One region of the Halobacillus sp. ABD4_316 genome, then DNA from elsewhere that is predicted to be linked to it. Evidence: riboswitches for the same ligand, from Rfam matches in the RefSeq annotation. Region 1 holds a riboswitch; each other region holds the start of a gene.
The links. Region 1 has a riboswitch for S-adenosylmethionine ahead of ACXAJH_RS03900 (methionine ABC transporter ATP-binding protein). Riboswitches for the same ligand answer to the same signal wherever they lie in the genome.

Region 1 (7,279 bases):
GATCCAAACAGCCAGATCATGACGACTGGAAATAAAAAGGTCCAGAATACACTGAGACGGTCGCGGAAAAACATTTTCGTTTCCAGCTGTGCAAGCTTCCATACGACATTCATCTGGCTTCCTCCTTCTCCAAATACTGGACAAAAAGATCCTCCAACGTCCCTTTAGCAAATTGGAAATGATTTAAGGATAGATTCTCTTGATGACCATAGGCGAAGAGATGATAACTGGTGAGCTGCAGATCGTCACTGTACACTTTAAACGTATCTTCTTCTTTTTCAACTTTGACCACCCCCGGCATAGATGGAAGCTTTACATAAGGAAAATCATCGCTTTGAAATGTGATCAGCATGGCACCACTCTGCTCAAGCAGAACGGAGGGCCGGTCCATTGCTTTCAGTTCACCACTGTAAATCATTGCCACCCGGTCACAGAGCTGTTCAGCCTCTTCCATATAATGGGTTGTCAACACGATAGTGCTTCCTTTCTCTCTCAACCGGCGGATCAACGTCCACATTTCCCTTCTGGCGTGGGGGTCCAGTCCCATACTCGGTTCATCAAGAAAAATGATTTCCGGCTGGTGCAGGGTCGCCAGTGCCAGGGTAACCCTCTGCTTCCATCCTCCTGACAAATCTTCGAAACGGACATTCATTTTCTCCTCCAGCCCCAGCATTTCCACAAGCTGTTGTTTCATTACTTTTCCTGGGTAAAAAGCAGCAAATAAATCCAGGGCTTCTTTCACTTTCATTTTCTTTTGAATGGATGTCGCCTGAAACTGAACACCAATCCGCTGATTCAATTGTTGAAGTTCCCGATTCGGCGTAAGTCCCAGCACATCAATGGTTCCACTGTCAGGCTTCAAAATTCCTTCAATCATTTCCAGCGTCGTTGTCTTGCCCGCTCCATTGGGTCCAATGATCCCAAAAATTTCTCCCTTTTTGACGGAAAATGAGACGCCTTTGACAGCCTGCACTTTTCCGAAGCTTTTGGTCAATCGGTCCACTTTGATTACAACCTCCATTTGCTCTCCACCCCTTCTTCGTCCTTTCTGACCCTTCTTACGTATCACACAGAGATAAGTTTCAGAATAGCAGGAAAAATCACGCGCCTGCTATAGTTCCATCATAAGACCGATGGTTGATAAATTCCTCCAGTTCTGTCCGACACGTCAGATCATCCCGGTCAAATACCATCGTTCCTTCTTCACCTGCATAAACCTCCATTCAAAAAAGCCGCCTTCCAAAGGAAGACGGCTCACATGTTATTCTTCTTTCATCCATTGTGGCTTACCAAAGCCTTCAAACTTTTCATCCATGATTTCCTCAAACTCTTCCGATTCCACAACTTCCTTAATATCCTTGGCAAACTGGGCATCCAGATCTTCGGTCTTGACAGCTACCCGGTTTCTATAATCATCCGGCATATCTTCGAGGGCGAGAGCACTCAGCAGATCCATCTCGGCAGCAAGCGCATAGTTACCAGGAACCATGGATAGATCCTCGCTGTCCACCAGTCGTGGCAGCTGGCCGGCTTCTACTTCAACGAATTCGATTTCTTTTGGATTTTCTACGATATCGTTCAAAGAGGCACGAAGAGGGTCTACATCTTCCTTCAAAGTGACCAGACCTTCATCTTCAAGAATGATCAGCGCTCGGGCCAGGTTCGTCGGGTCATTGGGAATCCCCAGCGTACTGCCTGTTTCAACACCATCGATATTCTGATACTCACTGGAATAAATACCCATAGGTGCTGTTGGAACAACAATGACCTCGGACAGATCCAGGTTGTGTTCTTCGGCAAAGGACTCTAAATAGATTTTGTGCTGGAACAGGTTAGCATCCAGATCACCATTGGCTAACGCTTTGTTAGGCTGCACATAATCCGTAAACTCTTTATTGGTTACTTCATAGCCTTTCTCCTCCAGCAGCGGAGCAATCGCTTCGGTGACCATATCACTGTAAGGACCGGATGTAGCTCCAAAGCGGATGGTTTTCTTCTCTTCTGCATCTGCATTTTCTTCTCCGCCACCACAGGCAGACAAAAAAGTAATGATTGTTAAAGCTGCAAACAAGGTTACGATTTTTTTCATTTTATCTTCCTCCTGAACTTCGTTTCGTCTTGGGTTAACTTTTTTTCACTGTTTTTGCCAGGAAATCCCCAGCGTACTGGACTACCTGAACAAGGACGATCAACACAATAACCGTTGTAAACATGACGAAATTATCATAACGGTAATACCCGTACCGGATGGCGAGGTCGCCGATCCCTCCACCGCCAATTGCGCCGGCCATTGCGGAATACCCGATCAAGCTGATGGCTGTTATCGTTAAACCACTGATCAAGCCCGGCTTGATTTCAGGAAAAATGATATCTTTAATAATCAGCCATGGGGAAGCCCCACATGCGATAGCCGCTTCTATGACGCCTTTATCAATATCCCTGGCGGATGATTCTACAATTCTTGCATAAAAAGGAATCGCTGCGGCCGATAAAGCAACGGAGGCGGCAATCGGTCCTGTTGTCGTACCTAAAAGAAAATTAGTAAATGGGAATAAAAACACAAGCAGGATGATAAATGGAATGGAACGGACAAGGTTTACAAAAATGCCCACAGCTCCTTTGATCCATTTGTTTTCCAAAAAGAAGTCACGGTCGGTAACAAATAGCAGCAACCCCAGAGGCAGACCGGCGATAACGGCTACGCCAAGTCCGATCCCTACCATGATCAATGTTTCCATAAATGATTTATTCAGCTCGGGCCACAGGTTGATCAGCTGATCGATCATGATTCAGCACCTCCACTTCATCCAGTATCGTTTTCAGATTTTCCACAGCTCTCCCGACTTCCTGCGGGTCACCGGTTAATTCCATAACAAATGTACCGAGGGCTTTTTCCTGTATATAATCCACATTTCCATGCAGGATGTTTCCCTTGATTTTATAGTTCTGAAGCAGATCCGACACAACCGTATCTCCCGCCTGTCCGCCGGTAAACTTCATCTGGACAATGGTGCCGCGGCTGTTTTTCAGCAGTTCTTCCGGAACATGGAAATCGATCACTGTTCGAATAAACCGCTTTGTCAAAGCATTTTGAGGAGAGGCGAAAATTTCGTAGGCCGCCCCCTGTTCTACCACTTTTCCTTCTTCCATGACCGCACAACGGTCGCAGATTTCTTTCACCACTTCCATTTCGTGTGTAATCAATACAATGGTCAGTCCAAGCTCCCGGTTGATTTTCTTTAATAGTTTCAGGATCGACTGTGTCGTGTTCGGATCGAGTGCGGAAGTTGCTTCATCGCACAGCAGCACTTTAGGATCGTTGGCCAGTGCCCGGGCAATACTGACCCGCTGCTTCTGCCCTCCACTCAATTGAGCGGGGTACTGATCGGCTTTATCGCTAAGACCTACAAGTTCCAACAGACGCCTGGCACGATCATTGCGCTCCTGTTTTGGTTTACCGGCCGCTTTCAAAGCAAAGGCCACGTTCTCCAAAACCGTTTTCCCCATAGCAAGGTGGAACCCCTGGAAAATCATGCCGATGGACTGTCGTGCTTTTCTAAGGTCCTTTTTGGAGAGAGAAAGCAGATCGATCCCATCGATATAAACCTCTCCTGATGTCGGGCGTTCCAATATGTTCATGCATCGGAGGAGTGTACTCTTACCAGCTCCACTGTATCCGACGATTCCATAGATTTCCCCCTCCTGAATATCGAGAGAAACCTTGTCCACCCCGATCACCTGTTTTTTCTTGGATGTGTAAATTTTACTGAGCTCCTGGATGGAAATCATAACCGTCCTCCTTTACCTAATAAAAAAACTCTCTTCCTTATCAAGAAGAGAGTTTCGCATAACTATCAGCCAAACTCTTATCTCCCGGAATATCATTCCGGCGGATTTAGCACCACTCCACATGGAAGGTTGCTGTGACGTCTACGGGCCTTTCCCTCAGTCACTCTTGATAAGAATTAGTTGTTGCTATTCGTTTATGATTTACAACTTTAACGCATCATTCTGCATTTGTAAACAATTTTCCCAACATTTCATTAATGGACAGGGATGTGCCGGGAAGCCTATTACGTTGTTTAAGTGACTGGAAGAGGAAGGAATAAAAGGAATAACAAAGAAAAGGGAGAGTGAAAGAATGAACAAACAAGGAGAAGACCTGCTTAAAGAATATAGAAATGGCATTGAAACCCTGACCGAACACCTGCCGGAGGCCACAAAAGAATACAATCACTTTACCGGCTCGTTCTTTGAAGACGGAGAACTCAGCAAAGGTACCAAGCACTTAATGGCTCTTGCCATCAGTGTGAAAGATGGAGATGAAGCCAGTATTGCCTATCACATGGATCAGTGCGTCGAAGCAGATTGTTCGGACAAGGAAATTTATGAAACGATGGGTGTATCAGCTGCTTACGGCGGGGGCTCTGCCATGAGTCAGGCCGTCACCACAGGTCTGAACATTCTTCAGGAATTCCGAAACCGTTAAGCTGCAAAACCGGGGGGCCTGCTCCCGGTTTTGTTATTGACATATTATTCTGTCATCTGGATAATGATGGCTATATCATTACCAGAGGTGATCAACCATGAAAAACGTAACTGTACAAGGAGCACCTGCGATTTATAAAGCTGAGCCTGGAATTTTAAGGAATATACCGGAATTGTTGGAAAACCAGGCCTTTGCAAAAGCAGGAATCATTCACGGTGAGCAGTCGTGGAAGGCTGCTCAGCCCTATTTTCCAAAGCTGACGATGCCGGTCCAATCGGAAGCCTATAACGGGGAGTGCTCCCATAAAGAGGTCATGCGTCTCAGTGAAGCCCTGCGGGACTGTGACGTCTTGATCAGCATCGGAGGCGGAAAGGTCCTTGATCTCGGAAAAGCCTGTGCCGATCAATTGAATATTCCAGTCGTGCTCATTCCTACACTAGCCTCAAACTGCGCACCTTGGACGCCGCTCAGTGTGTTTTACGATGATGAAGGGAATTTTGAGGAATACATTATTTATCCACGTAGTACATGGATGCTGCTTGTAGAGCCTGATCTGCTCGTTCGTGCCCCGGAACCTTATCTCAGGGCCGGCATCGGCGATACGCTCGCCAAATGGTATGAAGCGGATGTTCTCACGAGGTCTCTCGCCTCCAAACCGATTTCCGTAGACATTGCGCTGCACGCGGCCGGATTATGCAGGGATGTTCTCATACAAGATGGTACAGAAGCTGTGGAAGCCGTTCGTCAGCAAGCCGTCATACCTGCCCTCATGAGAGTTGTGGAAACCATTATTATGGCTGGCGGTATGGTCGGTGGATACGGGGATAGTTATGGAAGAATCGCCGGAGCCCATTCAATCCATAACGGCTTGACCAAAGTACCGGAAACCCACGCTTTCCTTCACGGAGAAAAAGTGGCTTATGGTATTCTCGTCCAGCTTGCTCTGGAAGGCCGCTTTGATGAAATTGAAGCACTCACCCCTTATTACCAGGAGATGAACCTGCCGGTAACCCTCGATGACTTCAACTTGACCAACAAGGCAGAAGCCATCTCCATAACAGCGGAGCATGCTGTAAAACCGGGGGAATCCATCCGATTAATGAACGTCATGGATGCCGCTCAAGTGGAGGAAGCGATGACCCAGATTGAAAATGGTTAACCGCTGATGCGGTTAACCATTTTCAATCTTCTTGTTCCTTGGTATAGAAGAGCATACCCAAGTGAAGCTACTCCATACAACGATTTATATTTCCTGCCCAAGTCAGCACAGGCCGGGACCGCGGCAGGCATCCACCCGTCAGCCGGACGCGAACATCCAGATGAGAAGGTATGATCCAGGAAAAGATATGTTTTTTTCTAAAGGCTAAGGAAAACGGTCGTTTCCTTTACCCTCCTATTACCTCTCCGACATAAATCCCACTAGCCGCTGCCTGGGACAAGGAATGAGTGACGGATGAGCAGTCTCCGACCAGAAAAAGTCCCGGGACGTCCGTTTCAAAATTCCTGTTGGTTGGAATAACTGGTTCGTAAAATTTAGCATCAAGCCCATAAAGCAGCGTGTCAGGATCCACCGGTTCACCTATCGCTGCTTCAAGAGAGGTCAGGAACTCGATGAGAGCCTCTATATAAATATGTGGCACTTCTTCTATCAGCGATCCTTCGTCAGCGGAAAGAGAAGGAATCACGGAGTTTGCATGAATTGAAGTCGTCCCCTTTCCCTTTTTCAAATCTTCAAGACGCTGGACCACGATTCTTCCCCTCGAACGATTGATTCCTCCAATGACGCGTGATGCTTCTTCCACCGCCTGCTTTAGACTCGGAAAGTAACGGGTGACAAACAAAGTGAAATTCAAATTTTCTCCCGGCACCCCTTGTTCTCGTGAATTCTGACCATCAGGCATGACAAGTCCATGCTGATGTTTTCGAATAATCCTGCCTTTGGGATTCATACAGTATGTGTAGGCCGTAAAACGTGACGTTTTTTTCAAAAGTTTCGTTTCAAATGATTCTTTTAGGAGAGCATCCAGCTGGCCGCCCCGCATTTCCAACCGTATACCCAGGTCCAGCCGCGTCTCCCTCGGTTCGATGCCAAGCGGTTCCGTTATCCGTGCGAACCACTCCCGGCCGCTGTTTCCTGTCGCAAGCACAACTTTTCGACTTAGAAACTCCTCACAATCTGTAACGATACGGAAACCTTCACCCACCCGTGTAATGGAATTGACATGGGTGTTAAAAGAAAAGGAAAGCTTATTGACTAAGTGTTCATATAGGTTTTGAAATACCTCCTTCGACAGGGAAGTACCAAGGTGGCGTACCTCCGTCGTTAAAACGGTCAAGTCACCACAAGCAGCCCTTCTTTTCACATGCTCGTTATCTGTTGAATACATGTCCACACGGTCTCCTCCAAAACCGGTTAGAATGCGGTCCACTTCTTTCATGAGGCGGGCGGTTTCCTTTCCGCCGATTTTTCGTGGAAGCTCTCCACCAAAAGCGTTGGTAAAATTGAATTTTCCCTCTGAATTCCCAAGACCGCCAAAGCCTATGTACTGATCGCAGGCTCCAGAGCACGTGCAAGGTTGTCCATGCCCCTGTGCGCAGGATCTCTCTTTCAACGGTTTTCCTACGTCTACGACTTTCACTTGAAGTCCGGGGTGTTTCTGGACAAGGGTGTAGGCCATAAATGTTCCCGCTACACCAGCACCGACAATGGTCACATCATACATGTTCCTGCCTCCGCTCTTTAAGTATTGCGTAGACACACGTGTCTGTCAGCTGTTTCCCATCCACGGA
Region 2 (7,279 bases), on a different contig from region 1:
TCTTCCTATTTGTCTATTTACTTTATAAACTTCACGCAGACCGGCTCGGGTACGAATACATCGGACTGAACAAGCGTCAGCCTGCCGGTTGATTTGTCCCGCTCGAACAACGTCATCGTATTGGACTTCTGGTTCGTCGCAATCAGGAACTCCTCGGAAGGATCCATCACGAAATCACGCGGCCAGTTCCCTTCTGTCGAGGTCCACTCTACAAAAGTAAGTTTCCCTGTATCCTGGTTAACTTCATAAACAGCGATGGAATTATGCCCGCGGTTGCCGGCATAAACAAACTGTCCATCCGAGGAAATATGAATGGCACTGCCATCATTGGTTTCATCAAAGTCCTTAGGGATCGCCGCAATGGCCTGCTGCTCGGTGAAGCTGCCGTCCTTTTCATCATAATGAAGGACAAGCACTTCTGAGCTGAGCTCCGTCATCACGTAGGCATACTTTTTGTTCGGGTGGAAAGTAATGTGACGCGGACCGGAACCCGGTTTCGTGTTGAACACCTGCACCTGGCTCAACTCGCCATTGTCTACGGCGTAAGTAATAACACGATCGCTGCCAAGGTCAATCGCTATCACGTATTTTTCATCAGGGGTAAAGCCTGCATAGTGCATGTGCGGCTTTTCCTGACGCTCATGAGGGCCGGTACCTTCATGCTCCACGATTGAAACTGCAGGATTCAACGATCCATCTTCATTCGTCAGGTAGGAGACCACTTCTTTTGTATGATAGTTAGCCGTGACAACATTGTTATTCAAATGATCCACGCTCACGTGACACGGCGGAGAGCCCGCAGCTGTCTGAGCGTTTAATTTTGTGAGTTCTCTCGTTTCTTTATTGATGGAAAAGGACGTGACGCCGCCGCTTTCCCCGTCTTTAGAAACCGCATAAAGATTTTTTTGATCGTCACTTACTGTAACGTACGTAGGGTTCTGCAGTTCTGCAGCCAACTGAACGTTTTTCAGTTCCTTAGCATCTGTATCAAGGGTGAACTGATAGACGCCTTTACTTTCCTGTTTGGTGTACGTACCGATGTAACCAACATATTCCGGCATAGTAAAACTCCTTTATTGAATAGTATCAGTAATTACCATACCCATTATCTCATAAAGACAAAAGAGGCTGAATCATTATCCATTTATGAATATCGAAAGTTATTAAAATCTCTGCTCATAGATCTAAAAGCAGCTCTACCTGTAAGGTATCATCTAATCAGTGAAACGTTATGTAGCCGCAGGAACCATCGGAGAATGGATGATGGACGAATTGATAGATGCCTTCATTTTTCTCGTGAAGTGCCCCGCATAATTGAAAGAATCGGCAAGCCCTAATGTTAAAGCGGTTCACACGTTCACCACCAGTCACAGAACAAAATGAATTTTCTAACTTTTCTATCAAATCCATTGACACCTATCCTTTCCCCTGCTAACATGGCACTTAACCAAATAAAGGAAGAACATCTTATCCAGAGAGGTGGAGGGACTGGCCCTGTGAAACCCGGCAACCGCTATGTGCATAGCAAGGTGCCAAATCCTACTGAGTGAATGCTCAGGAAGATAAGAGATGCTTACAATCTCTAACCTCTCTATCTTTGATAGAGAGGTTTTATATGTTTCCAATTGAATACCGATTTCTTATCCAGAGAGGCAGAGGGACTGGCCCGTTGACGCCCGGCAACCAGCAAGCAGACGCTTGAAAAGGTGCTAATTCCTGCAGGAGATGATCCTGGAAGATAAGAAGAGCCGAGAGCCCTCTTCTTATTTTTGTGAAGAGGGCTCTTACTATTATAAAAACAGGAGTTGTTCCATATATGACGACAGTACTTCTAGACGGCATCCGCACCCCTTTCGGTAAGTGGAAAGGGGCTTTAAAAAAGAAATCCGCAGGAGAACTTGGGTCTCATGCGCTGAGCGCTCTATTAGAGAGAAATCCGATCGCGAAACAAGCCGATGGTGTCCTGCTCGCCCTAGTGATTCAGGCGGGAGGCGGCCAAAATCCTGCGAGACAGGCCGCTTATCAGGCGGGGGTGGATATCGGTACGCCCGCTATCACACTGAACAATGTCTGTTTGGGAGGCATCGCTACAGTTACCGACGCCTCTCGCAGGCTGCAATTGAAGGAAGGAGAGCTGTACATTGTCGGCGGATTCGACTCGATGACGAACGCTCCTCATACCGCTCCTGTCCGAGCTTCCTCCGGACTTGGTCACAGCCTGCTGAAGGACACCTTACTGAACGACGGGTTATGGTGCGCCTTGAGCGATGTATCGATGGGAGCTCTCACCGATGAGAAAAACCGCTCCTTCGACATCAGCCGGGAGGAACAAGATGAATACGCCGCCCTTTCCCAGCAGCGGGCATCAGACGCTCAGGAAAATGGCTGGCTGGATCCGGAAATCGCTCCTTTTACTGAACGACTCGCAGAAGATGAAGGCATCCGTAAAGGGACGACAACCGAAAAATTATCAAATCTCTCTCCCGCCTTTTCACGCGAAGGCACGATCACCGCAGGCAATGCCTCTCAAATGACGGATGGCGCGAGCGTTGGGATCGTTACCACGAAGGAAAAAGCGGAAGCCCTCGGTCAACAGCCTCTGGCGGAAATCATCGACTGGTCAGAGATTGCCGGACCGGATCCGAGCTTACAAACCAAACCATCACAGGCCATTCAGAAGCTGTTAGACAAACACCAGTTGACCACGGACGATATCGATTTGTTTGAAATCAATGAAGCCTTTGCCAGTGTCGTGATTGCCAGCTGCCAGGAACTTGGAATTGATTATGACCGCGTCAATGTGAACGGCGGCGCGATCGCTCTCGGCCACCCTTTAGGCGGGACAGGATTCCGGCTCGTTCTGACGCTTGCCCATGAACTGAAACGACGCGGCGGAGGGAAAGGCATCGCTTCCCTTTGCGGCGGTGGCGGCCAGGGGATGGCCCTGTTGATCGACGTTCCCCATTCATAATTCGAAAGGAGACAAGTCCCATGAATACACCCATTACCGCTCAGCGTTCCCCTTACCTGTGGGAACCATCAAACGAACGCATCGAACAGTCGCATATCAAAGCTTTTGCTGACTATACCAATCAGGCGCTTTTCCCTTATGAACGGTTCCACCGCTGGTCCGTTTCCCACCTTTCCGAGTTTTGGTCAGCCGTATGGGATTACGCAGGGATCATTGGAGAAAAGGGAGACCGTGTGTTTGTTCCCGGTCCTTCGATGCCGGATAGTGCATGGTTTCCGGAGGCCCGCTTGAATTTCGCTGAAAACCTGCTGCGCGGTTCGCTTGACCGGATCGCGGCCTATGAAGCGAATGAGGAAGGCCTCACCCGAAGCATCACGCTGCAGGAACTGAAACAATCCGTTGCCAAAGCCCAGGAAGGGTTAAAACAATTAGGTGTCCAGGAAGGTGACTGTGTCGCCGGCATCACGACGAACGATATCCAGGGACTCGTCGCCCTGCTTGCCACGACATCCTTAGGCGCCACCTGGACGTCGTGCTCCCCGGACTTCGGAACAAAAGGAATCGTCGACCGCATTGGTCAGGTGAAACCGAAAGTATTGATCGCGGCACTCTCCTATCAATATAAGCAGAAGCCCTTCGATATCGAAGATAAAATTAAGCAGACGACCGAGCATCTGGAAGGACTATCCGCGGTCGTCACGTTCGGAGGAGAAACGTCGATTGAAGACATCCATACTCTATCCTGGGACGAATTGTGCCGCAATGAAGCCGAAGAGCCAGTGTTTCAACCCGTTTCTTTTAACCATCCCCTGTATATTTTATATACATCCGGAACGACGGGTCTTCCGAAAGCGATCGTCCATTCTGTCGGAGGCACCCTCCTGCAGCATGTAAAAGAACACCAGCTCCACTGTGATGTTCAGCAGGATGATGTGTTGTTCTGGTACACCAACACCGCCTGGATGATGTATCCGTGGCTCGTTTCCGGACTCGCCAGTGAAGCGGCCATCCTGTTGTATGACGGCTCTCCCGTAAGAAAGGATTCCCTCACCCATTTGTGGGACATTGCGGATGAAGCCGGTATCACCCATTTCGGCACAAGCCCGAAATATTTAGACACACTGATGAAAGAAGAAGTGGATTTGAAAAGCAGTCATTCGCTTCACTCCTTGAAAAGTGTGCAGTCGTGCGGAGCTCCCCTGGCACCCGAGCAGTACACCTGGATCTATCAAACCATCAAAGAGGATCTGTTCCTCGCTTCCATTTCCGGCGGAACGGAAATCATCGGCTGTTTCGTGATGGGCTCTCCGGTCCACCCTCTGAAGCAGGGCGAAATCGCCTGCAAAGCGTTAGGGATGGCGGTGGATGTCTTGGATGAGCGCGGCGCATCGGTCTACGAAGAAAAAGGCGACCTTGTGTGTACGAAACCATTCCCAAGTATGCCACTCACCTTCTTCGGTGAAGGCGGCGAAGAACGCTACAGGAAGAGTTACTTCTCCAAGCGGCCGGGGATTTGGACACACGGGGACTTAGCTGAACAAACCATCGATCAGTCCTTCATCATTTACGGACGGGCGGATACGACCTTGAATCCCGGCGGCGTCCGGATCGGAACGGCAGAAATCTACGGGGTCGTGGATCATATCAAGGCCATTCAAGACAGCGTCGTATTCGGATCCCTGAAGGATCATGATGAAGAAATCGTCCTCTGCATCGTGACCGAGCAGCTGACGGAAGACTTGGCGAAAGACATCCGCGGACAGATCAGGAAGAAAGCTTCTCCACGCCATGTACCGAAGCGGATTTATCAAGTGGAGGAAATCCCCCATACCATCAATGGAAAAAGAGTCGAAGGAGCAGCGAAAACAGCCGCTTTGGGAGAAGAAGTGAAGAATGAAGCTTCTCTGCGCAACCCATCCAGTCTGCAGGCCTTCCGCCAGCTCTCAGAAAGGACGTTCGTGTAATGACCACCTTCATAAAAGGGGCGATCACCGGCATCGGTGAATTGAAGCCCGTCCGTTACTCAGAAGGAAAAACCACCTTAAGCTTGATCGCAGAATCCGTCCGTCTCGCCGTCCAGGATGCCGGCCTTTCCAAGGATGACATCGACGGCCTCCTCGTCGGACCTCAAGTCGGGGAGACGCCGCAGCATGTGCCGGCGACGGTTTCCGAATACTTAGGAATCGATCCCACGATGTCCAACACCGTCGATCTCGGCGGTGCGACCGGACCGGGGATGATCTGGAGAGCAGCCGCAGCCATCCAGGCAGGCATGTGTGAAACCGTCGTCTGTGTTTTGGCGAACAAAAATGAAAAAGGGGAAACACTACGCTCCCCCAACCGCAATCCGATCCGTGAATTTGATGTACCTTTTGGGGCTTCCGGAGCGAATACGTCCTATGCCCTGTTAAAACGTCAGCATATGGAAGAATACGAATCCACTCAGGAAGACTTTGCAAGAATCGCTTGGTGGCACAGAAAAAATGCCCAGCTGAACCCGGATGCCATTTTTTATAATAAACCGCTCGACCTTGAAGATATTTCCGCCTCTCCGATGATTTCCGATCCGCTTCACATGCTGGAAATCGTCATGCCGGTGGCCGGGGGAGCAGCTGTTGTCGTCACTTCTCCGGAAAAAGCAGCGAACGGGAAGCATAAGCCGGTCTATTTGAAAGGAGCGGGGGAAAAAATCACCCACCGTGCGGTCAGCCAGGCACCATCCCTGGACGCCCTGCCGTTCAACGCTTCCATTCCAAGAGCGCTGGAACAAGCCGGGACCAACGTGGAAGAGATCGACCTTTTCTCCCTGTACGACTGCTATACGAGCGTCGTCGCCATCACCCTGGAGAGTGCAGGATTGTGTAAGCCCGGGGAGTTCGGAGAGTTTGTCAAAAACCACAGCTTCGGACATGACGGGGATTATCCATTAAACACCCACGGAGGCCAGCTGGGCTTCGGCCAGGCCGACCTGGCCGGCGGCATGTCCCATGTCGTAGAAGCCGTCCATCAATTGCGAGGCGAAGCCGGGAACCGTCAAATCCCGGATGCCGCACAGGCCTTGGTGACAGGAAACGGCGCTACATTAAGCGAAACAACAGCCCTCGTGTTAGGAGGAGAACAATGAGCCAGCAGCCAAACATTTCACTACCCGGTCCAACGATCACCCCCATCAGCCAGCCTTTTTGGGAGAGCATCCAGGACGGACATCTCAGCCTTCAGCAGTGTGACAAGTGTGAGCAGTGGGTCTTCTATCCCCGCGCACACTGTCCCCACTGTTTTCATGGTTCGTTAACATGGAAAAAAGCATCCGGACGAGGCAAATTGAAAACTTGGAGCGTCATCCACCGCGCGGGGCATCCCGCCTGGCAGGAACACACGCCTTATGTCGTCGGCGTCGTCGCCCTTGAGGAAGGACCTTCGCTGTTGACGCACGTCTTGGTAGAAGAAGACGCCTTAACTCATAACCTGAACGTCGAAATCGACATCACGGACGTCGGTCCGCACCCCTTGCCATTCTTTAAAAAACAGGAGGTAACCACATGATCCTTACGTACTTCATCGCAGTAGCCCTATTCTGGCTGCTCGGATTAATCCTATGGAAGAATTTCTACACGACGAAGAAAGGAGAACGTTAACCGATGCTTACAAGCTCCAGCGTATTGCTATGGACCGTCATTATTTTACTAGCTGTATACTTTGCCGCTGTGACGTGGGTCGGTAAAAAAGGGCGGGCGCACAGCCAGTCGATGGCCGGCTTTGCAACGGCCCGCGGAAAAGTGAGCCCCTGGCTTGTCGGAGCTAGTTTCGCCACCAGTTACGCCAGCGCCAACCTGTTCATCGGTGTGCCGGGACTCGCCTACGAACACGGCACCGCCGTCCTTTGGTACACCCTCGGCTGCTTTGGCGTCAGCTGGGTGGGACTGCTGCTCTTTGCCAAAACGTTCTGGCGGTACGGGAAAAAATTCGGTCACGTGTCGACCCTTCCCGAGTGGCTTGGGAAGCGTTATAACTCGAAAGCCCTGCAGGCGATCGTCTCTTTACTGATCTTATTCAATGTGTATTATATCGTCGGGCAGAATGTCGGGCTTGCGACCATCTTTGAAACCGTCATCGGCATCCCCTACTCCTGGGGCATCATCATCGGTGTCGCCATCACGATTCTGTACATCGGCCTTGGCGGCGCCTTCGCACAGATCATTACCGACGGCATCCAGGGCATTCTGATGGCCGTCACTTCCACCTTCATCGTCGTATCCTTTTTCTGGACAATCGGTGGAGGGTGGAACGTCTTCGGTGTGCTGACCGACC
Region 3 (7,279 bases), on a different contig from region 1:
TCCTCACTGGCTGGATAAACAAGCCTTTTTAAATCCGGAAAAAACAGCACTGGAAACACCAGAAGGAGACGTTTGGACATTTTCTGAACTTCAGGAAAGAAGCCGGCAGACGGCCCATTACTTGAAACGTATGGGAGTGGAGGAAGGTGATCATATTGCTTTTCTTTCAGGAAACGATATTCATTTTCCTGTGTTCATCCATGCGGTCAGTTATATAGGAGCTGTCGTCGTCTTGTTGAATACAAGGCTGACAGTCCCTGAAATCTCTTATCAGCTTCAGGATGCCGATGTCTCCCGAATGTTTTTCGCAGCCTCTTTAAGAGAGAAAGCACACCAAGTTGTTGAACAAACAGGGGTGAAGGCTGTGGAGTGCAGGAATGAACCTTCCGGGAGCAGGGAGGAAGGGGAATTGAAAAAAGAGATTGATTTTGATGCTCCCTATACGATGATGTACACATCCGGAACGACAGGAAATCCAAAAGCCGTGATTCACACCTATGGCAACCATTGGTATAGTGCGGCTGCTTCCGCTTTCAACCTTGGTTTGACGCCTGATGACAAGTGGCTCACCTGCCTGCCGCTTTTTCACGTCGGCGGTTTTTCTGTATTGATCAAGAGTGTGGTTTACGGAATGTCCGTGTACCTTATGGCTAAATTCGATCAAGAGCAGGTCCATGAAGCTGTGATGAATAAGGGCGTGACCCATGCGTCTGTCGTTACGGTGATGCTCCAGCATCTTGTGAAACGGGCGGGTTCATCCGGCTATCCGGATACGTTCCGCTGCATGCTGCTCGGAGGCGGCCCCGTTCCGAACGTGCTGTTAAAGAACTGCTCTCAAAAGGGAATCCCTGTTTTCCAGACCTATGGGATGACGGAAACCTCCTCACAAATTGCGACATTGAGCCCTGCTTCCGCTTTTGATAAAGCGGGATCTGCAGGAAAAGCATTGAGCCTTGCCGAGCTGTGGATCGACAGTCCGGTTCCCGGGGAGATTGGAGAAATCATTGTCCAAGGTCCGATGGTTTCGAAAGGCTATTATAACCGCCCTGCACGGCAGGAACCTTATATTCATACCGGGGATCTTGGGTATCAGGATGAGGACGGCTTTTTATATGTCGTCGACCGTGTGAAGGATATGATTATTTCCGGCGGTGAAAACGTGTACCCTGCTGAAATAGAAAGCGTGCTTACAGAAATCCCTGGTATTAAAGAGGCCGGCGTTACGGGGCGTCCGGACGATCGCTGGGGGGAAGTGCCGGCAGCTTTCCTTGTGGCGGAGGATGAGACGATCAGGGATGAGGACATCTACCGTTATGTCCATGAAAGGCTGGCGAAATATAAGCAGCCGGCTGATATATACTGGGTTCAGGAGCTGCCGCGAAACGCCTCCAACAAGTTACTGAGAAGGGAATTGTTTTCCCTGACAGAGGGCGGGGACCGATGAAAATCGAGAAAATCATCCTCAAAAAAATTGAGCTGAAGATGAAACATCCCTTCCGTACGAAAAGGGGAAGTCTAACGTCACGTCCGCTTATTATCGTTGAAGCTCACGATCGCTCAGGCTTGACCGGATATGGAGAGGTGACGGCATTTCCAGAGCCTTTTTATACGTATGAAACGACAGCCACGGCATGGCATGTCCTCGAGGGTTTTCTTATCCCTTTGTTGGCGGGAAACGCCCTTTCCCACCCAGCGCAGTTTCAGGAAATCGCAGCTTCCGTGCAGGGCCACCCGATGGCCAAAGCAGGATTGGAAGGCGCTGTCTGGGATCTTTATGCCAAACAGAAGGAAACAAGCCTTGCCTCTTTGATCGGTGGAACGAGGAAGATGGTACAGGCGGGAGCTGTCCTTAGTCTGAGTGACCACCTTGAGCAGGATATTGCTGAACTGCAGATGGAGGGCTATGAAAGGTATAAGCTTAAAATCATCAAAGGGAAGGAACGGGAAATGATTGAATCGGTTCGGGCTGCTTCTCCGGATCTGCCCATTATGATCGACGGGAACGGGCAGTATGATGAAGCGGATATGGAGAATTTGACCGCTTTGGATCGTTATGGCCTGCTGATGATAGAGCAGCCTTTCCGTTCCGGCGATTTTTATCTGCACCAGCAGCTACAGAAACAGATGCAGACACCGATCTGCCTGGATGAATCGGTGACCTCATTTCAAGATGCTGTACAGGCGGTTGAATTGGGAAGCTGCCGGATTATCAATGTGAAAATCAGCCGTGTAGGAGGATTGGCGGCCGCCAAAGAAATCCATGATTTCTGTGCCGCATCCGGAGTACCGGTGTGGTGCGGGGGTATGGTGGAATCAGGGATATCCAAAGCCCATAACCTTGCCCTTGCCTCTCTGCCTAATTTCACCATACCGGGAGACTTGTCCGGGTCGACGCGTTATTTTGAAGCTGATATTGTAAAGCCTCCCTTGAAAGTGCAGAAAGGCGCCTTACCTGTGCCTCAAGGTCATGGGATCGGCATAGAAGTCGATGAGGAAAAGCTGGCAGAGGCAACACAGCTGTCTTCCACCCATCTCCTTTCCTAAATGGACTCATAACCTTTCCCTTCATGGTTCACACTAAGGGAAAGGAGGGTGAAGATGGAACGAGATCAGTATTACATTAACATCGGTACGCGGGAGATTTCAGTAAATCATGATGCTAATAATGATGATTTTATTATCTACGCCACCCCTGAAGAAGTGACGGCTCTGCGTGAAGTGTTTGATGAGATTGCCCAGGCAGACGGCCGGTCCTTTTACAGGGCTCATATTCCATTTATGCCTTACCATCAGGATCAGGATAACGATGATACCGATGAGGATATGCATAAGGCTTTCCAGCAGATCTATGATCTGGGTGATGAAATGACGAAGAAGCATATTGAGGAAATGGGCGTATTGAAAAATTGAGAGAAGGGCCGCTTCCCCTTTTGAAGCGGTTCTTTCGTACATAATCGGGGGATTTTGTGTCGGTACGGACCGGAAATCCTACAAGTAGAGAGGGACTGGTTTGTATTTGCGGCTGCTTATGGTACGATTTAAACAGGAAAGCGAACGTATAACAAGGATTAAAGGCAGTTGAAGAGACATGAAAACTTTTTATGATTTTTATCAAAATCCTGTCCGGTTATCCTTCGAGGATCACCCTTTTTCTGAAGAGCCGAAACATGTGTGGATCATCTGCCGCTTTCGTGATCAGTGGCTGTTAACCCGGCACAAAGACAGAGGGCTCGAATTCCCTGGTGGGAAAGTAGAAGAAGGGGAGACGGCGGAACAGGCAGCAGTAAGAGAAGTGAAAGAAGAAACAGGAGCCGATATTGATGATCTGACTTATCTTGGGCAGTATCATGTCGATGGAAAAGGCGGAACTGTCATCAAGAATGTCTATTTTGCTACAATATCTGAGCTGGCTGATCAGGATCATTATTTTGAAACGCATGGTCCTGTCCTTTTCCGGCATCTGCCGGGAAACTTGAAAAATAACGACCGGTTCAGCTTCATGATGAAGGATGAGGTTCTGCCGGAATGTTTAAAGCGTCTGGAACACCGCTGAACAGAAAAAATCCGCCGTTTGGATAACGGCGGATTTTTTTCTGTTTAGTTTGTGTGGTGGGTCGGGCCGGCCTGTTTGATTTTATCACTGGCATACGTGAACTTTTTGAAGTTGGCATGAAACTTTTCAGCAAGTTCTTTGGCACTTTCATCATAAGCGGCAGGATTGTTCCACGTTTTTCTCGGGAATAAGACTTCGTCCGGTACTCCCGGGCAGTGGGTCGGGATGTGAAGGCCGAACACAGGGTCTTTATAAGTTTCGGCAGAACTCAGTTCACCTTCCAGAGCGGCATGGATCATGGAACGCGTGTAACTCAGTTTGATACGCTCGCCTTCTCCGTAGGCTCCCCCTGACCAGCCTGTATTGACAAGGAAGACGTCCGTATTGAACTGGTCTATTTTCTCTCCGAGCATTTCAGCATATGCTGATGGAGCAAGCGGAAGGAAAGGGGAGCCGAAGCAGGCGGAGAAAGTCGCTTCCGGCTTGGTAATCCCTCTCTCTGTTCCAGCCAGTTTACTCGTATAGCCGCTTAGAAAATGGTACATCGCCTGTTCTTTTGTTAAACGGCTGATTGGTGGGAGGACTCCCGTGGCATCAGCTGTCAAGAAAATGATGGCATTTGGGTGGCCGGCAATACTTGGCTGGACTGTATTATCAATGTGATCCAGTGGGTAGGCGGCCCGTGTATTTTCCGTCAGGCTCGTATCGTCATAATCCGGCGCGTGCGAATCCGGCTGAAGGACGACGTTTTCCAAAACCGAGCCGAAATGAATGGCATCATAGATCTGCGGTTCTTTTTCTTTGGACAGGTTGATGCACTTCGCATAGCATCCCCCTTCAATGTTAAAGACACCGTAGGGGGACCAGGCGTGCTCATCGTCCCCGATCAGGCGGCGCTGAGGATCAGCGGACAGAGTCGTTTTTCCTGTGCCCGACAGACCGAAGAACAGAGCAACGTCGCCTTCTTTGCCGATGTTGGCCGAGCAGTGCATCGGAAGGACGTTCTTTTCCGGAAGCAGGTAGTTCATGACGGAGAAGATGGACTTCTTGATTTCCCCTGCGTATTCTGTTCCTCCGATGAGGACAACGCGGTGTTTAAACGAAACCATGATGAACGCTTCGGAATTCGTACCATCCACGTCAGGATCTGCTTTGAAGGTTGGAGCAGATATGACAGTGAACTCTGTGTCATGCTCCTCCAATTCGGATGCCTCCGGCCGGATGAACATTTGGCGGGCGAATAAGTTGTGCCAGGCGAATTCTGTAAGAACCTGCATAGGAAGGCGGTAGCGCTCATCCGCTCCTGCAAAACCTTTGAAGACGAATAACTCCCTGCGGTCTTTCAAATAATCGAGCACTTTATGGTATAATTTCACAAACGTATCATCGTCAATAGGCTGGTTCACAGCACCCCATTCGACTTTATCTTCGGTTACGTCGTCACGGACAATGAATTTGTCCTTTGGTGAGCGTCCCGTATAGGTACCTGTCGTAGCCTGAACGGCCCCTTTTTCCGTTAGTGTACCTTCATTGCGGTATAAAATCTTTTCCACTAAATGTGGAACAGATAATTGGTGGTGGACATGGTCCTGGGAAAGTAGAAGATTAAGTTCTGACAGTTGGTTTATTGTACTCATATGCATCGTCCCGCCTTTGCAGTTTAATAATGTGAGATTAGTATAACACATTTATTTTAATCGTCCATACTATTCAGTGGATTGTGGGAAAGTTTTCAACACTGCCATATTTCATGGCTGTTATTATCCTATGATGGTTTGAACAGAACGTTTATCCAGGTTGAATCTGGATGGAAGGGGTGCGTCGAAACCCGATGAATCCAATTGACATTAAACACGCTTTTCGATACGATAGCTGAGAACGGAAACTCTCTTATCCAGAGTTGGTGGAGGGACAGGCCCTTTGAAACCCAGCAACCGTCCGCAGGGACATGGTGCTAACCTGAAGCAAGGAGTCAGCTCCTTGGACGATAAGAGCGAAAGGAAGCAGCCCCTTTCCTCGGTATAGGAAGGGTTTTTTCTTTTTATAAGAAGGAAATGTCCATGACCAGGCCTTGCCGCCTGTTTATTATTTCTGACTGAGAACGTGCACGAAAACGTTTTCGGATCCAGGATGACACTATGAAATGAACTTATGTTTTTCTACACATACTGGTAAAGAGTTCCGTCTAATACTTTGTACTTACAGAAGGAGGAGTTTTTAGAATGCCAGCGAACCGCCGGTTATTCACATCAGAATCCGTGACAGAAGGTCATCCGGACAAAATCTGTGACGCTATTTCTGATGCTATTTTAGATGAAATTTTAAAAAACGACCCGAATGCAAGGGTGGCATGTGAGACAACAGTAACTACGGGACTTGTCCTGGTTTCCGGTGAAATCAGTACGAATACCTATGTTGATATTCCATCGATCGTGCGCCAGACGATTAAAGATATTGGATATACACGAGCAAAATACGGCTTTGATGCAGATACATGTGCCGTTTTGACGGCTATTGATGAGCAGTCCCCGGATATCGCAGGGGGAGTGGATGTTGCGCTTGAATCCCGTGAAGGGAAAATGAGCGATGATGAAATAGAAGCCATCGGTGCCGGTGACCAGGGACTGATGTTCGGCTTTGCCAACAATGAAACGCCCGAATTGATGCCGCTGCCTATTTCTCTTGCCCACAAACTTTCCAAGCGTCTTTCTGATGTCCGCAAAGACGGAACACTCGATTACCTTCGTCCTGACGGCAAGACGCAGGTAACGATTGAATATGATGAAAATGATCAGCCGGTCCGCGTGGATACGATTGTTATTTCGACGCAGCACGCTGAAGAAGTCACGCTCGAACAGATCCAGAAGGATTTGAAAGAGCAGGTGATCGGGCCCGTTGTACCGGAAGGCTATATTGATGATGAAACCAAATACTTTATCAATCCGACCGGGCGTTTTGTAATCGGAGGTCCTCAAGGGGACGCCGGTTTAACAGGACGTAAGATCATCGTAGATACGTACGGTGGATATGCGCGTCACGGTGGTGGTGCCTTCAGTGGGAAGGATGCGACCAAAGTGGACCGTTCTGCTGCATACGCGGCTCGTTATGTTGCGAAAAACATCGTAGCTGCAGGTCTTGCGGATACAGTGGAAGTCCAGCTCGCCTATGCAATCGGGGTGGCCCAGCCGGTTTCCATTTCCATCAATACCAGCGGGTCCGGCAAAGTGTCGGAAGAAAAGCTGGTGGACGCTGTGCGTGACTTGTTTGACCTCCGTCCTGCTGGAATCATTAAAATGCTCGATCTTCGTAAACCTATTTACCGTGATACGTCTGCCTACGGCCATTTTGGACGGACAGATGTTGAGTTTCCATGGGAACGTACGGATAAAGCGGAAGAGCTCAGCGGTCGTTTTCAATAAAAAAAAGCTGTTTCCTTGTTGGAGGAAACAGCTTTTTTTATTTTCACGAGTTGCACTAACGGCAGAGTACGCATTGATTTGATACGGCTATCCACTTCCCTCTGTATGTCTTCTGATCATGCAGGCATCGAGCTGAAAAGCATTTCAGCCCCGAAGGTTCTTATAGTACTGCCCTTTTGCGACATACGATTTCCGGATCCGGTCCATTTCCTTGTAATCCTCTTCTGTTAAGGAACGGATCACCTTGGCCGGCCGTCCGAAGGCCAGTGTATCCGGAGGGATTTCTTTTCCGGGCGGAACAAGGCTT
Region 4 (7,279 bases), on a different contig from region 1:
TTGCTGAGCATCAGTACACGGGACTCCTGCTCGGCATTGGATTTACTGGCGCCGTGTTCGATTTTTCCGATTCCGTTAAAGATTGCAGAGGCTTTGTCCTTCATAACTCCGTGCTGAAGGATATATCCATCCGACCCTTTTCCGAAATGGGTGATATTCGCTGTAAAGTTCTGCTTCTGCGCTCCACGGCCGATGGCTACTGTTTTCGCATTGGAATGGGAGTTGTCACCGATCAAATGCGTGATGTTTTCAGAGACGGTATCTCCTTCATTCATCTGGCCGAGAGCCCATTCGATCACTGCATCACGATAGGCTACACCGCGGCGGTTCGCATAAACTGTCGTTCCGGCTTCGAAGTTATCCACCGCACCGAAGGAAACCTTCGCTCCGTCTTTAGCGATCACTTCTGCCACAATGTTGGAAGAAGTTTTTTCTTCTTTATTGTGGGAAATATAGTTCTCCACATACGTAACAGAACTGTTTTCCTCTGCCACAACAAGAATGTGGTTAACGAGAGAGGCTTTAGGATCCTCCTGCCAGAAAATCGCCTGAATCGGTTCTTCGATCTGAACGTTCTTTGGAACATAAAGGAAAATCCCGCCGTTCACTAGAGCCGCATGCAGCGCAGTCAAACGGTGTTCGTCCACGTGCACCGCATCATTCATGAAATACTTTTCAACGAGATCGCTGTGCTCACGGACAGCTGTCAGCATGTCTGTAAAGATGACACCCTTGTCCTTCAGCTGCTGTTCAATCGCTGCATAGGCAACGGTATGGTTACGCTGAATTACAAGGTTCTGCTGTTCTTTTTCCTGATCTAAAAAGTCCTTGATTTCAACTGGAAGATCGTCAAGATTTTCAATCTTATCACTCGTTACGTGATGATCGAATTCCGTGAAGTTCCATTTGGATATATTGGTTTTATCTGGTTTTGGTAATGGAAGAGATTCTGATTTCTCCAGAGCACTTAGACGAAGGTTCTTCATCCATTCAGGTTCCTGAAGACCCTGGGAAAAGTTTGTAACATACTCTTTGTCGTATGGTAGTGTGACTTCTACTGTCATGGTTACCCTCCTATCTTATTACGCGTTGACCGTTTCGTCTTCGATGCCAAGCTCCTGCTTGATCCAGTCGTATCCTTCTTCTTCAAGGCGCTGGGAAAGCTCCGGACCACCGGACTTCACAATACGACCCTGCATCATCACGTGTACTTTATCAGGAGTGATGTAGTTCAATAGACGCTGGTAGTGAGTGATGATCAGGCAGCCGAAGGAGTCGTTGCGCATTTCGTTGATCCCTTTGGAAACGACTTTAAGAGCATCAATATCCAGGCCGGAATCAATCTCATCCAGGATGGCAATCGCCGGTTGAATCATCATCAGCTGCAGAATTTCGTTACGTTTTTTCTCACCACCGGAGAAACCTTCGTTCAAGTAACGCTGAGCCATGTTCTTATCCATTTCAAGTGTATCCATCGTGTTGTCCATCTCTTTAATGAATTTCATAAGAGAGATTTCATCACCTTCTTCACGGTGAGCGTTAATGGAAGAACGCAGGAAGTCGGAGTTGGTTACACCGCTGATTTCACTCGGGTACTGCATGGCCAGGAACAAGCCGGCTTTCGCACGCTCGTCTACTTCCATCTCCAGTACGTTTTCACCATCAAGGATGATTTCACCTTTGGTTACTTCATACTTCGGATGACCCATGATTGCAGAGGACAACGTGGACTTACCTGTTCCGTTTGGTCCCATAACTGCGTGGAATTCACCGCCGTTGATTGTTAAGTTTACACCTTTAAGGATTTCCTGACCTTCAATCTCTACGTGAAGATCTTTAATTTCTAATGTTGATCCTGCCATAATGTATACCTCCAGTATCTATTATTATCGAATGTCCAGTCAGACTGAAAACAAACATTCATTCTCAATTTATTCTCATTATAATCTTAAATCATTTTTTATTTGTAATCAACTTTTTCCCACTGGTAAAAGGAGAGGGAAACCTGGACATTGATACATGTTCATTCTCACTTTCCTACATTAGTATAACATGAAAAAATCAGGTGACTAAAGCCACCTGATTGATTCGTTCCTAAACATTATCTATGCAATTGACGGTCCACCTGGGCATGCATTTTCTGAGTTTGTTCGAATTCACGCTGACGCTTTTGTTCTACTTCCAGCCGAGTGTCCAGTCTACGGCTGTACTCCGCATAACTCGTATTGTGAGACTGATGCATTGCCTTTTCCATTTCAGCGGTGAAATTCAACTGCAGATGGTCATTAATAACGAATCAACCCTTTCAGATTATTTACACAATTTAGGTTACCACAAACCTTTACCCTGTATAAAATCTTCTGAAACCGCATTTTCATTCATATGCGAACCCGCGGACCGATGTAAGCGTTTAATAATTGCATTTCCATTTAATACATTTGTTTTTCTTTAATTTTCTAATAATTCAATTAGTTAACGTTGTTCGTTAAATCACTGTAGGCGTCCTGGACAAGGGTAACAGCTTGACTGAGAGCTGCTCCGCCTCCAAAAGCTGCGGCGACTCCACAAGCTTCCATGATCTCTCTTTCCGAAGCTCCCTGATCGACACAGCCTTTGGTGTGGTAGATCATACAGTATTCATCCTGGGCCACGATACTGATTCCGAGAGCCATCAGCTGCTTATCTTTTTGTGAAAGCTCTCCGGCTTTAAAACATTCCTGGGAAAATTGACTGAACTGGTGGGCGACTTCAGGCATGTGTTCCGCAAAGACACCCATTCCTTCTTTATAATCATGTAAATATGTCTGCGTCCACGTCATATTCTGATCCTGCATGTTAAAACCTCCCATAAATAATAAGTGACTGCGGTTAGTATCAACCGCAGTCACTTATTTTATCCGTTATTCAGAATCGTCGGAAACAGGGATAACTGCTCCTTCGTATTCCTCTTCAATAAAGGTTTGAATGTCTTCAGAACGAAGGACTTCCACTAGCGTGTTCAGTGCCTCGTTGTCCTCGTCTTTGCTTTGAGCAGCGATGACGTTCACATAAGGGGAGTTTGTCCCTTCAAGGATGATCGCATCATCTTTTGGTACAAGGTCCGCTTCAATCGCGTAGTTCGTGTTAATCGCTACAAGGACTTCTTCCTCTTTGTTGTACACTTCAGGAAGGCCGGCTGCGTCCACGCCGGTATCAAACTGAAGGTTTTTAGGGTTCTCGACAATATCATTGACCGTGGCATCCACTTTTTCTACACTCTCATCCAGTTTGATCAACCCTTCTTTTTCAAGAAGTGTCAATACACGGCCGTGGGTGGATACAGAACGGCTCATGACGAACTCGGTACCTTCTTCTACGTCTTCAAGGTTGTCATACTTTTGGGAGTACACACCGATCGGCTCAATGTGAATCCCGCCGAGATTGGCAAAATCGTAATCATCATTATCCTGCTCTTGAAGTTCCATATAAGGAATCGTCTGGAAATAGTTTGCATCAATACGTCCTTCGGCCAAATCCTGGTTTGGAAGGATGTAATCCTGGTATTCCTCGATATTTAACGTGATCCCTTCTTCTTCAAGAAGCGGCTTTGCTTCTTCAAGAACTTCAGCGTGAGGAACACTTGTTGCTCCTACTGTAATTTCCGTATTTCCTTCACCGCTGGAGGAATCTTCCTCAGAAGAACCGCAGGCGGCAAGAACAAGAACGAATAACAGCGCAACCGCTGTTGTCCAGATTTTTTTCATGAATAATCTCTCCCTTTTGTTTTTTATCTTTTGTCCAATTTACGGGAAGCATAATCACCGATGAATTGGAAAATAAACACAATAATAATGATAAGCACCGTGCAAATGAAGACCACATCAAAATTACTACGCTGGAAACCGTAGAAATAAGCAAAGTCTCCAAGACCACCGGCACCAATCGCACCCGCCACGGCGGTATAACCAATCAGTGCAATGGCGGTCACCGTAATTCCTGAAATAAGGGCAGGCATGGATTCAGGCAGCAGGACTTTGAAGATGATCGTTGATGATTTAGCCCCCATCGCCTTCGCTGCCTCTACGACACCTTTTTCCACTTCCTTCAATGCAATCTCAACAAGTCTCGCGTAAAACGGAGCTCCTCCGATAATTAACGCCGGAAGGGCTGCGTTCGGACCGCGGATCGTTCCAATCAAGAAGTCTGTAAACGGGAACAGAAGCAGGATCAATATAATAAAAGGAATGGCACGGAAAATGTTTACGACAGAAGCTGTCACTGCATTGACCACTTTGTTCTGCCAGAGCCCTCCCGGACCAGATAAATAAAGCAGCAGGCCGAGCAGAATCCCGAGGATAAATGTGCCGGCTACGGAAATCAGAGTCATATACAACGTTTCATTTGTTGCTGTAATCATGTCTTCCATGCGTACGTTTGGCAGTAATCCATTAAGCATCCGGGTTCACCTCCACTTCCACAGAAGTCGAGCGTATATATTCGATTGCCCGGGCTGCTTCCTCATCGTCTCCTTCAAACTGAACAAACATCGTTCCGTAAGCTCCTTTTTGCGTCTGCGTGATCTTCCCGTGAAGAATATTCACATCCAGGACGAACTTCCTGGAGACCTCACTGATCAGCGCTTGGTTGGTACTCTCTCCTACAAAATGCAGCCGGACAATTTTTCCGGACTGGTACTTATCTTTGATCAATTTCAGAGAGTGCTCTTTTTCCTGATCACCCATCACCTGATCGACGAATTTCTTCGTCACTGGCTGATCTGGATGAAGAAATACGTCCAGAACATCTCCCTTTTCAACGATTTTCCCCTGCTCCATGACTGCCACCTGATGACAGATCTTACGAATGACATGCATTTCGTGAGTAATCAAAACTATGGTCAGTCCGAGTTTTTCATTGATGTCTACAAGAAGATCCAATATGGAGTCTGTCGTTTCCGGATCCAGAGCGGATGTCGCTTCATCACAAAGGAGGACTTTCGGGTTGTTGGCCAGCGCCCTGGCAATTCCTACACGCTGTTTCTGTCCACCACTCAACTGGGATGGGTAGGAGTTTCCTCTGCCGGATAAACCGACCAGATCGATCAGTTCGTTCACTCTTTTGCTCCGTTCTTCCTTTGGTACACCGGCAATTTCCAACGGAAAAGCGATGTTATCATAAACCGTTCTGGACCAAAGCAGGTTGAAGTGCTGAAAAATCATTCCGATATCCTGGCGGGCGATACGCAGTTTATTCTTACTGAGGCCCGTTAAATCCTGATCACCGACGTGGATGCTGCCCTCTGTTGGATCCTCCAGTCGGTTCAACAGCCGGATAAAAGTACTTTTACCCGCTCCACTATAACCAATGACACCGTAGATTTCCCCTTTATTTATTGTAAGGCTTAAGCCATCAACAGCTTTCACTTCCCGATCCTTCGTTTGAAAAACTTTAGAAAGATCCTTAATTGTAATCATGATGTGTTCCCTCCCATTCAAAAAACGCCATTCTGTTCGAGAACAGAATGGCGTTTCAATAACAATGTATCTTCTGTTCTCTCATCTGTCAGAGCTGTTATGCTCTGCAGGATTTGGCACCTTGACAGGTCGGTTACACCTGCTGGTTGCCGGGCATCGTAGGGCCAGTCCCTCCGCCACTCTGGATAAGAGATTTTAGCTTATTAAATTATTACTGCTTTAATTCATTTCATAACTACAAAGTGGATTTTAGCACTCTGCCACCAGCGTGTCAACATAAATGAGCCACTTTTCAGAAAAGAAGAACATCTGGATATGCAAAAAAGTCTCTCCTAAAATAGAAGAGACTTTAGTGGATCTCATCTATCAAAGCTTTACGCTCCGCAGGATTTAGCACCGTGCTTTTGCCGGTTGCCGGGTTTCAAAGGGCCAGTCCCTCCACCACTCTGGATAAGTTATGATGTCGCTGTGAAATTATATGTTATGTTAGCATGGAGTCTATACGGACGTCAAAGATAATAATCAGGTATATTTTTACAGTAAGGAGATGAAATCATGAAGGAACGTGCTCCTCAATTTGAGCTTTCTTATATAAATCAGCCCTCCACCTATCGTCTGAGCGACCATTTCGGAAAGGTGATCGTCCTGACTTTCTGGGCATCCTGGTGTCCTGACTGCGGGAGAGACTTACCTAAAAAAGAGCAGCTCTTTGAAACGATGGACAAAGAAAAAGTGGAGCTGGTTACGATTAACGTTCCCGGTCGTGAACGCAGCCCTGATGCCGGAAAGGAATATGCTGAAAAATTTCTTAACCAGCCTACCTTGATTGATGATGGGCGAAGCTTATACGATACGTTCGGCTGCAAGGGCGTCCCTTCCACTATTATCATAGATCAGGAAGGCAGGGTCCACGAATCGTTCGGTGATAAAGCTTCCTTTCTCGATATCGTCCAGTCCCTGGGGGAAATTGTTTAATCATCAAAACAGCGGAAGGCCTCCCACCCGCTTATCACTGGTCATACGGCCGATGAATAAAACCCGCCCTGTTTATGCAGGACGGGTTTTTTACCGTTTTTATCTTGTCATTTCCCGGGGAATAAAGGCGGGTTATAGATAGGGAATGATCTTTTCATACATGTGTGGGACGGATTGAAAAGCATAGACCTTTTCAAGAACTTCTCCTTTATGGGTAATCAAGAGGCATGGAACACTTTCCACTCGATATTGTTCCATCAATGCAGGATGCAGAGAGGCGTTCATTTCCGAGAATAGTGTTTTTTTATACATCTCTTCCAACGTTATCAGCATCTTGCGGGCAAGGTGGCACGTCCCGCAAAAAGGGCTGTGAATAAATGTCATCGTTTTTTCATCCGAGGACAGCACCCAGGCTGCCTCATTTTGTATTAAATTCTGCAAAGCTTCCTCCTAAATTAAATACATCGACTTCACGCTGAAATGACGGCTTAACAGGGCACGGGCGAGTTCCGGCTCGGGAGTAGCCGCCACTTCTCTAAAGGCTTTATCAATATAAATATGCTCTGCGTGCGGAAGTTCCTCTGTCAGCATCTTCCGTAGTTTAAAACCGGAATCATCTTCATCCACAAGGATATAGACCGATCGTTCATCCAGGTTATGTTCAAAGATCATTTCTTCCATTCGCTCAATACCGAGCGTCCCATGGGTACAGATGATTTCGATTTTCTCATCCAGTACTTTGTTCAATTTCTTCTTATCTGTAATCCCTTCAACAATCAAAATCCGTTCTCCATCCATCTTCATCACCTACTATATAGAAACAGACCATGCCATATGGCATGGTCTGAACA

Region 2: linked by a shared signal. The riboswitch ahead of ACXAJH_RS10355 (acetyl-CoA C-acyltransferase) and the one ahead of ACXAJH_RS03900 (methionine ABC transporter ATP-binding protein) in region 1 are both predicted to bind S-adenosylmethionine.
Region 3: linked by a shared signal. The riboswitch ahead of metK (methionine adenosyltransferase) and the one ahead of ACXAJH_RS03900 (methionine ABC transporter ATP-binding protein) in region 1 are both predicted to bind S-adenosylmethionine.
Region 4: linked by a shared signal. The riboswitch ahead of ACXAJH_RS12090 (methionine ABC transporter ATP-binding protein) and the one ahead of ACXAJH_RS03900 (methionine ABC transporter ATP-binding protein) in region 1 are both predicted to bind S-adenosylmethionine.

What each region holds. Positions count from the first base shown of each region.
Region 1 covers NZ_JBSWZA010000001.1:715,800-723,078, forward strand. The annotation lists gene ACXAJH_RS03875 (ABC transporter permease) at 1-113, opposite strand, end outside; gene ACXAJH_RS03880 (ABC transporter ATP-binding protein) at 110-1,021, opposite strand; gene ACXAJH_RS03885 (hypothetical protein) at 1,101-1,223, opposite strand; gene ACXAJH_RS03890 (MetQ/NlpA family ABC transporter substrate-binding protein) at 1,262-2,089, opposite strand; gene ACXAJH_RS03895 (methionine ABC transporter permease) at 2,124-2,789, opposite strand; gene ACXAJH_RS03900 (methionine ABC transporter ATP-binding protein) at 2,746-3,789, opposite strand; SAM riboswitch class I at 3,864-3,965, opposite strand; gene ACXAJH_RS03905 (carboxymuconolactone decarboxylase family protein) at 4,142-4,489, shown strand; gene ACXAJH_RS03910 (iron-containing alcohol dehydrogenase family protein) at 4,587-5,648, shown strand; gene ACXAJH_RS03915 (NAD(FAD)-utilizing dehydrogenase) at 5,875-7,212, opposite strand; gene ACXAJH_RS03920 (GNAT family N-acetyltransferase) at 7,205-7,279, opposite strand, start outside.
Region 2 covers NZ_JBSWZA010000002.1:670,998-678,276, reverse strand. The annotation lists gene ACXAJH_RS10360 (lactonase family protein) at 18-1,061, opposite strand; SAM riboswitch class I at 1,465-1,569, shown strand; SAM riboswitch class I at 1,638-1,745, shown strand; gene ACXAJH_RS10355 (acetyl-CoA C-acyltransferase) at 1,817-2,971, shown strand; gene ACXAJH_RS10350 (acetoacetate--CoA ligase) at 2,992-4,935, shown strand; gene ACXAJH_RS10345 (thiolase family protein) at 4,935-6,095, shown strand; gene ACXAJH_RS10340 (Zn-ribbon domain-containing OB-fold protein) at 6,092-6,514, shown strand; gene ACXAJH_RS10335 (sodium:solute symporter family transporter) at 6,610-7,279, shown strand, end outside.
Region 3 covers NZ_JBSWZA010000002.1:1,099,740-1,107,018, forward strand. The annotation lists gene ACXAJH_RS12415 (o-succinylbenzoate--CoA ligase) at 1-1,444, shown strand, start outside; gene menC (o-succinylbenzoate synthase) at 1,441-2,544, shown strand; gene ACXAJH_RS12425 (hydrolase) at 2,599-2,910, shown strand; gene ytkD (RNA deprotection pyrophosphohydrolase) at 3,089-3,553, shown strand; gene pckA (phosphoenolpyruvate carboxykinase (ATP)) at 3,598-5,190, opposite strand; SAM riboswitch class I at 5,441-5,547, shown strand; gene metK (methionine adenosyltransferase) at 5,776-6,972, shown strand; gene ACXAJH_RS12445 (gamma carbonic anhydrase) at 7,117-7,279, opposite strand, start outside.
Region 4 covers NZ_JBSWZA010000002.1:1,042,366-1,049,644, reverse strand. The annotation lists gene sufD (Fe-S cluster assembly protein SufD) at 1-1,064, opposite strand, end outside; gene sufC (Fe-S cluster assembly ATPase SufC) at 1,083-1,862, opposite strand; gene ACXAJH_RS12110 (YuzK family famiily protein) at 2,102-2,242, opposite strand; gene ACXAJH_RS12105 (carboxymuconolactone decarboxylase family protein) at 2,469-2,834, opposite strand; gene ACXAJH_RS12100 (MetQ/NlpA family ABC transporter substrate-binding protein) at 2,901-3,743, opposite strand; gene ACXAJH_RS12095 (methionine ABC transporter permease) at 3,767-4,435, opposite strand; gene ACXAJH_RS12090 (methionine ABC transporter ATP-binding protein) at 4,428-5,453, opposite strand; SAM riboswitch class I at 5,532-5,645, opposite strand; SAM riboswitch class I at 5,810-5,910, opposite strand; gene ACXAJH_RS12085 (TlpA family protein disulfide reductase) at 6,009-6,428, shown strand; gene ACXAJH_RS12080 (thioredoxin family protein) at 6,561-6,869, opposite strand; gene ACXAJH_RS12075 (toprim domain-containing protein) at 6,879-7,226, opposite strand.